Regions from separate parts of the Neobacillus sp. KR4-4 genome, predicted to be linked through region 2. Evidence: riboswitches for the same ligand, from Rfam matches in the RefSeq annotation. Region 2 holds a riboswitch; each other region holds the start of a gene.
The links. Region 2 has a riboswitch for thiamine pyrophosphate ahead of tenA (thiaminase II). Riboswitches for the same ligand answer to the same signal wherever they lie in the genome.
Positions count from the first base shown of each region.

Region 1: linked by a shared signal. The riboswitch ahead of ACE198_RS16625 (thiamine phosphate synthase) and the one ahead of tenA (thiaminase II) in region 2 are both predicted to bind thiamine pyrophosphate.
Region 3: linked by a shared signal. The riboswitch ahead of thiM (hydroxyethylthiazole kinase) and the one ahead of tenA (thiaminase II) in region 2 are both predicted to bind thiamine pyrophosphate.

Region 1 is NZ_JBHHJU010000016.1:23,289-27,554, reverse strand. It holds gene ACE198_RS16640 (thiazole synthase) at 1-224, opposite strand, end outside; gene thiS (sulfur carrier protein ThiS) at 226-429, opposite strand; gene thiO (glycine oxidase ThiO) at 440-1,570, opposite strand; gene ACE198_RS16625 (thiamine phosphate synthase) at 1,554-2,198, opposite strand; TPP riboswitch at 2,309-2,417, opposite strand; gene ACE198_RS16620 (outer membrane protein assembly factor BamB family protein) at 2,540-4,266, opposite strand, start outside.
Region 2 is NZ_JBHHJU010000007.1:3,750-8,015, reverse strand. It holds gene ACE198_RS09140 (ABC transporter ATP-binding protein) at 1-1,446, opposite strand, end outside; gene ACE198_RS09135 (ECF transporter S component) at 1,424-2,017, opposite strand; gene tenA (thiaminase II) at 2,014-2,697, opposite strand; TPP riboswitch at 2,808-2,911, opposite strand; gene ACE198_RS09125 (hypothetical protein) at 3,031-3,507, opposite strand; gene ACE198_RS09120 (polysaccharide deacetylase family protein) at 3,951-4,266, shown strand, end outside.
Region 3 is NZ_JBHHJU010000027.1:21,730-25,995, forward strand. It holds gene dcuS (DcuS/MalK family sensor histidine kinase) at 1-1,352, shown strand, start outside; TPP riboswitch at 1,483-1,591, shown strand; gene thiM (hydroxyethylthiazole kinase) at 1,746-2,558, shown strand; gene thiD (bifunctional hydroxymethylpyrimidine kinase/phosphomethylpyrimidine kinase) at 2,573-3,391, shown strand; gene thiE (thiamine phosphate synthase) at 3,388-4,041, shown strand; gene thiW (energy coupling factor transporter S component ThiW) at 4,045-4,266, shown strand, end outside.

The DNA.
Region 1 (4,266 bases), on a different contig from region 2:
GTTTTCGCACCTGCTGTATTTGGCAGCAGCGTATATTTATTGGTGTCTAACTGTTCTAAAAAATTCGGCTGACTTGATTCAAAAATATTCATTCGTCTTACCGCGAACGTGAGTATTTCTGCTTTGGAAACTTCCACTGCTTCCTTTTGGATGTCGTAGCTTGGATACTTTCCCGTACCTAAAAACAAACGAGATTTAAAGGATAATGAACCTATTTTTAACATATCAACCGCCTCCTACAAAATGGACTATTTCAATTCGATCTTTATCTGCTAATCTAGTACTTTGGTGATCTATTTTGGTTAAGATTTCACCATTTACTTCCACAACAATGACTTTATCATGGATTTCATAATGCTTGAGAACATCTGAAACAAATACAACATGCTCTGGTAATTGGATATACTCGCCATTTAATATTACTTCCATTTTTAATCTCCTAACCAACTGTCTCTTTGTGTCTTTCAAGGTGAAAAGCTGCGAGAAGTGCCTCATCTTGCTGTCTACCTGCTAATAGGTCAGCTACTATTTTCCCTGTAATAGGGCTTAATAAAATCCCATTTCGAAAATGCCCTGCTGCAAGGAACAATCCCTTACAGCTTGGATGCTCGCCAATATAAGGGATTCCATCGCCTGTCTGCGGTCTGAATCCTGACCACACTCGCTCCCATGCTGCTTCCTTAATCTGAGGGACTAGTTGAGTCGCTCTTTCTATTAATGAAGCAATCCCTTCGGGGGTAACCTTGTTATCAAAGGTATTTTCAAGCATGGTAGCACCAATATAAATTTCCCCATTGCGTTTTGGTACCAGATAACAGCGTTTGTCGGAAAAAATAGTCGTGTTAATAATCGGCTCCTCCGTTCGAACGGAAAAGCATTCTCCTTTAACAGGATACACGCTAATGTCCAGCCCCGATTCACGCATTAATTTCGCTGCCCAAGCTCCGGTGGCCACGACAACTTGTTCACTATGTATGACACCATTGGTCGTTTTAACCCCTTTAACCTGACCGTTTTCAAAAATAAATGAAAGAACCTCCGTATTTTCACGAATTTCCGCTCCGAAATAAACAGCCGCATTTGCAAACGCTTTTGTTAACTTTGCTGGCTGCACATGTCCATCGTTAGGGAGATACATACCTCCAACAACACTTGGTGCCAAAGACGGTTCCATTTCTAGTAATTCCGTTGAATCCAGCCATTTTATCGTTGGATCCCAATTCCTTTGATAGTTGACTTGTTTTTTTACTTCTACTGCTATTTCTTCTGTTTCTGCAATTTTCAGCATTCCTTTATTCACAAACTCGATATCAATTCCTGTATATTCATATAACTCACTTGATAGTGTAGAAAACATTGCTTGACTCTTTAATGCCAATTGGAATAAAGGACCATCTTGTTCAATCTCCGCTTGTGCTGCCAGCATACCAGCAGCCGCACTGGAAGCTTGGCAAGCCAATCTATCCTTCTCAATTATGATTACTTTTTTGCCCATTTTTGATAGTTGATAGGCAATAGAGGATCCGTTAATCCCTCCTCCGATAATGGCAACATCAAATGAATTTTCCACTTGTTCCATCTCCATCTCTTAATACATTTAAATAAGCCTTTACTGCTACTAATGGATCGCGAGCTTCTAATACTCCTGACATGACCGCGATTCCTTTTGCCCCAGCATCTAGTACCCGCCCTGTATTCTCGGGAGTTAAGCCTCCAATGGCAATAACCGGAACCTCTAATTGTGTAATCCGTGATAATTCATCAAGACCTCTAGGGGGCTTTCCTGGTTTTGATTGCGAAGGGAAGACATGACCGAAAAGGGCGTAATCAGCACCCTTTTCTTTTGCTTTTTGTCCCTCCACGTAGGAATGGATGGAACTTCCTACCCTAAGCTGAGGAAAATTTTCTTTGACAATAGCTGCATCTAAACTATGAAAGGCTAATTGAACCCCCCCAGCCTTTATAACTAAGGCAACATCCACACGATCGTTGATGAGAATCTTTGATAACGGCAGGTTTGTCATTGTTAGAAGTTCCACAGCTTGATATAGTTCCCTCGCTGTTTTTTGTTTTTCTCGTAAGTGAATCGCGGTTACATACGGATGAATATCCGTGACAATTTCACATAGCTGCTCGATCGGCATTTTGCCATTGGATATAATATGTAACTCTTTAACACTAGTTAAAATACAAGTCACCCCCTATAATCCAGATTCTGAAGCTCAATGAAATAAAGTGAAAAACAAAAAACCACTTCCTTTTAATAAGAAAGTGGTTGATAATTTGAAATATAAACATGATCCTTCAAATATCCATGTTTCCACTTCCCTACGCTGGTATAACCCAGATCAGGTTCATAGAGTCCCGAAGTATCACTTCAATCTCAGCCCTTTAAAAAGGCACCTCTAGCGGATTGTTATCTATTCATTTATAAAAATTCCCTTGCATGGATAATGTTAACACGTCGATTAGAAATGTCAAATAAATTCTTTTTATACCTTTCATATATTCTGATCTCTCACCTATGCATGGAAAAGGATTATTTTACTATGGTTAGTTTTTGGCCAATGTAGATTGGTTGATTAGGATTGAGGTTATTGGCTTTAACGATGGAGTCAATCGTAACCCCATTCTTCTGGGCAATCTTCCAGAGAGAATCGCCCGCAACAACGGTGTAAACAACAGTAGATACCGTTGGGAGGGTTACAGTAAATTTTGCTACATACCCAGAATCCAAAGTACTGCTGTCTTTTTTGTATTCGATTGAATACCAGTCTCCGATTGCGGAATAAATTTTTATATCTGTATTCATCGGAAGCACAATCTTTGTATCATACTGAGTTCCAGGATTGGTTCTAACATTGACGTTTGTCCTTGTCTTCGCTTGTTCGATTGCTTGAATCTCCTGATTGGACGGAACTTTAATTAATGGTTTGGAGACATATCCTTTCAGAACCGCGCTGATAATTCTGTACTCAATTTGATACCAATCACCCGTTTCTCCCGTTATCACCACTTCTGAACCAGCAGGGATTGTTGTTAGGATGGTGCTTTGAGTGGTGGCTGCCGAGCGTAAGTTGGAATTTTTCAAGGTTAAACCGAAACCTTCTGTAATCAGAATGGATTTGTCACGTGCTGTATATTCATTCTTATTCCCAGCTAGATCTGTTAGTTTTACAATTGGATAGTAACTTCCACGGATTACATTAAAGCCACGGCTGTTTTTTCCATCCCAATAAAAATTCGCTGTCCCCTTCAAGTAGCGTCCTAACCAAGTCTTAACTACCCAGCCGCTTTCATCAACAATGGTTACCTCCATATCTGCCGTTTCACTTATGGTAATGGGGATTCTAATTTGGTTCTTTCCATCTTGAAGAGTAAGTTGGTTAACCGGTTGCAAATCAATTGTTGCTGTTGGCTTTTCTGTATCTAACTGGGATGTTTTTGGCACAGCGTACGTATATAGAAATTGATTCGTCTCTGTTACAAAAATGGTGTCCTTGATGACGCCGATTGGCCGCAAGCCAGACGCGCCTGTAGTAGGTGTTAGTTGAAGAGTGGAATATATAAGCTGACCATTTGCGCTATTAAAGAATTTAATTTTGTTGTAATTTCCCAAAATAATTCTATCGGAGGCTACGACCATTCCACTTGCCCCTTTAATGGTCTGAAGTCCACCAGCAACAAACTGTTCTGCATACAAGGTCTTCCATTTCTGTACTCCGGTATTTTTGTCTACCGCGATAATATTGGCCTCATCAAGAACAATTAAAGAATCACTCACTACAGAAAGAGGCTGTGTAAACATACCCGTAGGGCTAAACTTCCATAATGTTCTTCCACTTGCAGCATCCAATGCCCAAATATTTCTTGTTGCCGCTGGTTTCGTTTCGAAGTAAAGCTTTCCATCTTTATAGACTGGGGCCCCATAAATAGGGAGGCTTGAATCCAGATCAAATGTCCAAAGCACCGTGCCGGTCGATGCATCAAATGCATACATTTTGGATGTCATTTGAACTGGATTCCGTATATTTGCAAACAATCGATTATCACTAGCAGCGAAAACCCCTTCCAACCGCTCTTGGAATTTAAGGGGATAACTCCATCTCTTTTTACCCGTAGTTACATCTACCGTACCAATTGCATCGAAACCTTCGGTAGTTCTCGTTAAATAATATAAGGTATTCTGGTCAATTAAGAGACGATTCGCAAAGCTATCAACGGTCCAAAGTGTCTGTGGAGAGGTACCGTTATCCTGTATCGCAT
Region 2 (4,266 bases):
TCCCTTATTGAATAGAAGGACTTGATCAGAAAAACGATCGACCACATCCATATCATGGGTTACCATCACAATGGTTGTTCCCTGTTCCTGTCTCTCTTTGAGACGTTTAATAAGCTCTCTCGCTGTTTTTTCATCCTGACCAAAGGTTGGTTCATCAAGCAATAGCAAAGCTTGATCGAACAATAACATTGTCGCCACACTTAACCGCCGTTTTTGTCCTAAACTCAGGGTAAAAGGGTGCGTATCCTGGTATGGCGCCAATCCAAACTCCTCTAACAATCGATTGGTTTTCGAGCGAACCTGCTCCTCCGGCCAATTTCGCTGCCGGCCGCCAAAAGCCACTTCGTCAAAAACCGTATCGGTAATGAATTGATGTTCGGGATTTTGGAAAACAAAGCCTGCCTGCTCAAATAATTCTCGGTCTGTCCATTTTTTTAGTTCCTCACCTTGAAAGTAAATTCTCCCTTTTTGAATCGGCTCCAACCGGATCAGACTTTTTAAAAAGGTGCTTTTCCCACTCCCATTTTCTCCGACAATGGAAATCCATTCCCCTCTATGGATTTTCACCTCTATATCACTGATGACGGTCTTCTTCCCATAGCCAATTTCAACATGTTCGGTGCGGAGTAAACAATCGCCTTGTACGAGCGGTTTCGTTTTTACTCCATTTTTAAGTTTGATAGATAGAGGGTGCGAGGGATCTTGAACGATCTCCTCCCATTTGTGAGGAAACAACTTAGGACGCCAAATCCCCGCATCTTTCATTTGTTGATTAAATTGGAGCAGCATCTCTTTTGGTTCCCCATCCCCAATAATCTTTCCATGCTCATCAAGGATAATGACTCGGTCCATCCATTCGATGCAGCCGTCAAGGACATGTTCGACAAAGACCATCGTATGGTTGGTTTTTTCGGCTAAATGTCTCAATAAACCAAAGATCTCATTCCGGCCAGCAGGGTCGAGTTGAGCGGTTGGTTCATCAAAGAAGAGGACGTCTGGTTCTAATGCAAGCAAACACGCTAACGCCAATCGTTGTTTCATCCCTCCTGAGAGCATTTCAATCGGTGTTTTCTTATCTACCATCAGCCCTACTTTTTCCATCAAATCCGAGATCATTTGATCCATTTCGTTACGAGGAATCGAACGGTTTTCCAGACTAAAGGCAATTTCTTCATCGACACGCAGCATACAAAACTGGGAATCAGGATCTTGAAACATCACTCCTGCATTTTTCCGGATGCATACTTCACCGCTGACCTCTGCGTCCAAATGCTCAGGGATAATCCCAGCAAGAGCAGAAATCAATGTAGATTTCCCACTCCCACTAGGTCCAAGGATTAATACCTTCTCCCCTTGATGGATGGACAAGGTAATATGATTGAGTATTTTTTCAGAGCGGTTATAAAAACGAATCGAAAGATCTTTACAACCCAGAAACATTGACATTGTCCTTTTTTCTTTTTTCCTTCATCAACTCATATTGCTCTAACACCCCTGTATTTGCGAGGGCATCCACGACAACTTTCGCTAGCCAGCCGCCAAGAATCATGCCGCTGATGACATGAATTCCTAGTGTCATCAAAAAGACTTCCAGTGTGTAATAACCGAAACCGTTGGCGATTATGTTATAAAGCATTCCAAATACGGCAGCTAGAGCACCTGATAGCATTAAAGTAAAAAGGTTATACCGTTTATATCCGAATAGGGCGAAGGCAATTTCTGAACCAATCCCTTGAAAAACACCTACTAACAGGGCCGACAGACCAAAATGACTTCCTGTTAATAACTCGACGGCAGCCGCTGCTACCTCTGCAATAAATGCTGCTCCCGGTTTTCTGATAATATACGCGACGATTGGACTGGCAATCACCCAAATACCAAACATAAAGCCTGCACCGACCGGCCCGACAATAGCAGAAATCGGAATCCACAGCGTCGACCATCCTAAATAAATCACTCCACAGGCCACCGCTAGAATCACAGCAAGAACGACTTCTTTCATCTTCCAGGTCTTCATTTCACTGCCTCCATTTTCACAGGCCATTCTTCTAGTTTATAAGCCATATCCCAGAACATATATTCCAACTGACAACTGATGAGGAAATGCTCCTTCATTTTTTCCTTTTCTTTCTCTGTTGCTATCTTAGCCCACTCATCGATCCTGGCACAAAATTTTGTCGTAATCGAATCGGTCCGGTTTCCATAAAAATGAATCCAATCATAAAAAGGATGGGAGCGATCTGGATTCACTTCCGTTAATAATCTTTTCCCAATTTCCCAATACGTCCATGGACATGGAAGCAATACCGCTAGAATTTCCCCTAATGTCCCTTCATGTGCAACCGTAAGCATATGACGCGTGTAATGAAGGGCTGAGGGTGCTAACGGATATCCCTGTAATGCCTCGTAGGGTACACCTGCTACTTGACAAAAGTTATTATGTGGATGGATTTCACTGTTTAATATAAATGAAATCTGCTGATTAAACATATCCATTTCTTCACGATTCTCACACTTAGAAACGGCGATTCCATAGATGCGAATAAAGGAATTCAAATATTCAAAGTCCTGTTTTACATAATGAACCAATTGTTCTTTTTGTAACTCCCCATCAGCGATCCCCCGGACAAACGGATGTTCAAAAATTGCCTCAAAAATCGGATTGGCTTCTCTTCTTAGTTCTGCTGAAAAACTCATATATTTCTCCCCCTTATTTGTTTTATGGGAAGACACTAAATGGAACGGCTAACGGTTCGAACACGAAAAAACCGCTCCAAAAATGGAGCGGCAGAATAATAGTATTTATCCATACACAGACTCCACTTTCCTACGCTAGTATGAACTAGATCAGGTTCAAAGGGTCCAAGATTATTCTTGTCTCAGCCGCCAAACGGCTCCCCTAGTGGTCTTCCTATAAATTTAATATTCACTCTACACCCGCTGGTTAATGTTGTCAATCAGTTAACAGCTAAAGGATAAAAATAGACCAAACGTCCTATAGAACAAGGAGAGGCCTTCTCATTTTCCCCACTATACTTGCTTAACCACAGCCTTATGTTCTAATCGACGAACTAATTTATAGAACCCTAATAAGATGAGGAGGAGAAAAGGATTGATCATGATGGAGTGATACAAACTCCACCAACCATAATGGAAATAACCCCAAGGCTCTGGTAATAAGGTTAAAACCTCATAGATCACAATTCCTACATTCCAAGCTAAAAAAAAGGAGAATTGTTTCCATAATGGACTTTTTAAAGGATAGACATTTAAAAAGATAAGATTCACAGGTGGGACTAAACATACATACACAAGCAAGGACTGCCAATCCACACCCTTCGTGAAGTACCAGTACCCCTGGTATTTCAAACTGATAAATACATCAAACATCAGTTGGAATAAGGTTGTAAATAACCAAATCTGCAGCATCTCACTTCTGGTTAAACGTTTTTTTACTTTGATTGCAATTAGGTTAAATAAGATCACTGCTATAATAATCCCGACCATTTAGTTAACTCCTTAGGCATCAATATATATAAAATTTCCATTTTTAGTAAAAAACATACCTCTCCACCCCTCTAACTTCCAATTATTTACCAATAAATGTCGTAAGTCTCGTAAAACATGTCATAAGCGTCCGGAAATAGGTTATAAGGTTCAAAAAATAGGTAATAAGTCTCTGGAAATAGGTCATAAGTCTCTAAAAATAGGTACTAAGCGCAGGAATAGATGTTATCTTGGTAACTAACCAAAATATTCCCTCTACCCTCTATTACCATTTAAAAAGAATAAGAACTTTTTCTTCCTACCCCCAAAATCTCCACTTTACTATCTAAGTCTTTGAATATGGTCATTTTCTGTCGAAAAATCTGGCCCGCTATCTGCTGGACATTATGTAAAATATAAATCTATTAATATAGAACAACACTACACCTAGAGGAGGAATCTATGTGAATCGAATGTTTAGGTGGCTGGTTAGGTCACTATTTGCTCCTGTCACCGGAAATGCCGGAGCGGTGGCAAGCACACTTGGTTTTTTCTTAGGGTTTTTGCCTTTAGATAATATAAGAATACCGCTATTAGTAGTTCTGTCACTTTTGTTACGTCTGAATATCATCGCCTTATTCCTGGGAACGTTGATACCTATTTTCATTCCAAAAATGAATCATCTACCCATCCTGGATTTAAGTAGATTAGAAGATACGTGGTTCATTTCAACCTTAAAATCGAAAATACAGCTTTCACAATCGATTGCCCCAGCAATCC
Region 3 (4,266 bases), on a different contig from region 2:
AACGGTCCACCCATGTTGAATTCATCGTCGTCATGGACATGAATGGAATGAGAAAATCACATCCTAATCAGAATCTATTAGGCCAGCATTTTGTCGGTGGAGATGAAGGTCCGGTATTAAAAGGGAAAGAGCATATTTCGACTGCCGAAGGAACATTAGGATTATCATTACGCTCGTTCGTCCCTGTATTTGATGAGAAAAATAAACAAATAGGGGCCGTTGCCGTAGGGATCTCGTTAGAAAAAGTAAATCTGGCCATCGAACAGAGTAGAAGAATTATTTTGATTGGAGTCGGTGTGGGTGTTTTAGTTGGCATCCTAGGAGCTCTGTTTTTGGCAAGAAAAATTAAATCGATTCTGTTTGGCATGGAGCCTAGTGAAATAGCCAAACTGTTGGAAGAACGAAGTGCGATGCTGGAATCAACCAAGGAAGGGACGCTGGCGGTTGATCAAGATGGGATAACCACCCTCGTTAATAATGAAGGGGTTAGGCTCCTCCATATGGCCGGTATTGAAGGTCCTTTTTTAGGGAAAAGAGTGGACGAATACATGCCAAATACCAAACTTTCCACCGTCCTAGGGACTGGGGAAGCACAATTAGATCAAGAGCAGGAAATCAATCATATTACCATTCTAACCAACCGTGTCCCAGTAATCGTGAAGGGAAAGATTGTTGGAGCAATTGCCACCTTTCGAGAAAAAACTGAAATCAAGGAGTTAGCAGAACAATTGACCGGAGTCAAGTTATATGCAGAGGCACTTAGAACCCAATCACATGAATTCATGAACAAACTGCATGTAATCTCAGGTTTGGTCCATATGAAGGACTATCAAATGGTTTCGACGTACATTACCAAAATTGTGAATCACCAGCAGTCTGAGGTAGAATTTGTCGTCAGTCGTTTTAAAGATCCTGTATTAGCAGGGTTTATTTTAGGAAAACTTAGCTTTGCAAGGGAAAAAGGCTGTGAAATGATCATTGATGGAGAAGGATTGTTACCAGAACCGCACAGGCAGGAAACAACACATGAAGTGGTCACGATTCTTGGAAATTTAATTGATAATGCACTGGATGCGGTCGCGGACCAGCCGCTTAAAAAAGTAACGGTAAGGTTTGATTATTATGAAAATATCCTTGTGTTGGAGGTCCATGATACAGGACAAGGTATCGATGAGGAAATTATAAATAGCTTATGTGTGAAAGGATTTTCAACTAAGGGAGAAAATCGAGGAATTGGTTTATTTTTAGTCCAGCGAAGCTTGGAAAAATTAGCAGGACAGTTAGAAATTCATTCTCAAAAAGGGAAAGGGACTGCTTTTATTGTTACGTTCCCATATAACAGTAAACAGTAACGATATTATGTTAACCTGATTATAAAAATGCGAAAAAATAATTATATTATGTAAACTGCCAATCGTATGTAACTATTTTCTTTACATTCTAGTTTCATAGCGTTATTATGTACTTAATTTAATAAACTAATCGATCTACTAGGGGTGCCCTGTTATCAGGCTGAGAGAAAACGCTATGTTTTTAACCCTTTGGACCTGATCTGGGTAATACCAGCGTAGGAAAGTAGCCAAGTGAATGTTTTTTCTCTGACTTACTAACCAGGTCCATTTATGGATCTGGTTTTTTTATTTTATGCTGTGTTAAATATTTGTTTGTTGATTTCCGTTCCAGGCACTCCAATCAACAGAGTGCCAAACACAGCCTATTTTATAAAAAGAAATGGAGAGATTACAATGGAAAAAATTAATTTATATGAAACGTTGGAAAAAGTAAGAGAGGTAAACCCGCTTGTACATAATATCACTAATGTCGTGGTAACGAATTTTACCGCTAATGGGCTGCTCGCTTTAGGCGCTTCGCCTGTGATGGCGTATGCTGCTGAAGAAGTGGCGGAGATGGCTAAGATTGCTAGTGCACTGGTTTTGAATATTGGTACCTTAAACCCACAAACGGTGGATTCGATGATTATTGCTGGAAAAGCAGCCAATGAATCCAATGTACCGGTTATCTTTGATCCGGTTGGTGCTGGGGCTACCACGTACCGAACCGAAACTGCGCAACGAATCATGAGGGAAGTCAATGTTTCAGCGATTCGGGGAAACGCGGCTGAAATTGCAAATGTCCTGGGTGAAAAGTGGGAAATTAAAGGTGTTGATGCGGGGGCGTCAGCGAATGAGGATATCGTGAGCCTTGCGATTAAAGCAGCAGAAACTTGCAATTGTGTGGTCATCATCACAGGAAAAGTGGATGTCGTTTCAGATGGCAAGACTAGCTATCTTGTTAACAACGGCCACCCAATCATGACAAAAGTGACCGGTATGGGGTGCTTGTTAACCTCAGTGATTGGGGCGTTTGCAGGAGTGGAGAAGGACCTGCTTAAAGCTTCCGTGGCAGCTTTAACATCCTATGAGGTTGCCGCTGAAAAAGCAGCAGCGAAAACAGCTGAAAAGGGAACAGGAAGTTTCCAAATCGAATTCTTAAACCAATTATCACTTGTTTCAAATGAGGATATCAATCTTTATAGTTCTTTCAAAAAAGTTAATTAAGTGGGGTAATTTAAATGAAAAAAGCATTAACAATTGCAGGTTCAGATAGTGGCGGCGGGGCAGGAATACAAGCCGATATAAAGACATTTCAGGAATTAGATGTATTTGGAATGTCGGTGTTAACAGCAGTAACAGCCCAAAATACATTAGGAGTTCACGGAGTTTATCCAATGTCGAGAGAGGCTGTGGTCAAGCAAATCGAAGCTATTGGCTCGGATATTGGTGCCGATGCCGTGAAAACAGGAATGCTTTTCAATGCTGAAATCATCGAGGCGGTTGCCGCTCAAATCAAGATTTTTGGTTGGGAGAATGTAGTGGTTGATCCAGTTATGATTGCCAAAGGTGGCGCATCACTGCTGCAAATGGAAGCTATTTCTGCCATGAAAAAATGCTTGTTGCCAGTTTCCAAAGTAATTACACCGAATATCCCGGAGGCAGAAGTCCTAACGGGGATGACTATTCTGACCTTAGAGGATAAACAGGAGGCCGCTAGAAGACTCCATGATTTAGGTGTGAAACACGTTGTGATTAAAGGCGGTCACGATGAAAACCAATCCGAGTCGACTGATTTATTGTTTGATGGGAAGGAATATTACACCTTTACAAGTCCGCGAATCGAGACAAAGAACACACATGGTACTGGTTGTACTTTTTCGGCTGTAATTACCGCAGAACTTGCTAAGGGTGCGACTGTTTATGAAGCCGTTTTGACAGCGAAAGATTTTATTCAAGCTGCGATTGAAGATCAATTGGAGATTGGTCAAGGACATGGACCTACGAACCATTGGGCGTATGGAAAAAGAAACCTTGTAAAGGAGCTACCCGTGACATGATTGATTTGAGAGAGGCGTTACGTGTTTATTTTATTATGGGCAGCAACAACTGTTTGAAAGAACCCGTTGAAGTATTAAAGGAAGCAATATCAGGAGGGATTACGCTTTTTCAATTTCGTGAAAAAGGGGAAAGTGCACGAACTGGTTCTGAAAAATATGCACTGGCAAAAGAACTCCAAACTCTTTGCAGAAACCATCAAATTCCTTTCATTGTGAATGATGATATCGACTTGGCTGTGGAGATTGATGCAGATGGTGTTCATATCGGGCAAGAAGATGAATCGGTAAAAATGGTACGGGAGAAAATCGGTGCGAACAAAATTCTTGGGGTATCCGTTCATACGACAGAAGAAGCCATGGCAGCAATCCAAGAAGGAGCAGATTATTTTGGAATTGGCCCTGTGTTTCCGACAAGGACAAAAGCGGATGCCAAGCCATCGCGAGGGACGACACTGATTGAAAAGCTAAGAAATGATGGTTGTGAAATGCCGATTGTTGGCATCGGCGGGATTACGATCCAAAATGCTCGGTCCGTGATTGATGCGGGGGCAGATGGAGTTTCTGTAATTACGGCTATAAGTCAGGCAGAATCCCCTTTGGAAGCTGCGAAAGCATTAAGAAATAGTGTGATGTTTAAAGGGGTGGTCTAATCCGTGAATAAGACTCGCAAATTGACGTTGACGGCCATGATTATTGCGATTGGAACACTTACAAGTAACCTATTCTATATTCCAATCGGTTTTACAAAGGTCTTTCCTATTCAACATTTTATGAATGTCATATCAGCGGTGTTGTTAGGACCTTATTATGCTGTCGCTCAGGCCTTTGGTGTTTCATTGCTTAGAAATTTGTTGGGAACAGGATCGCTTTTTGCC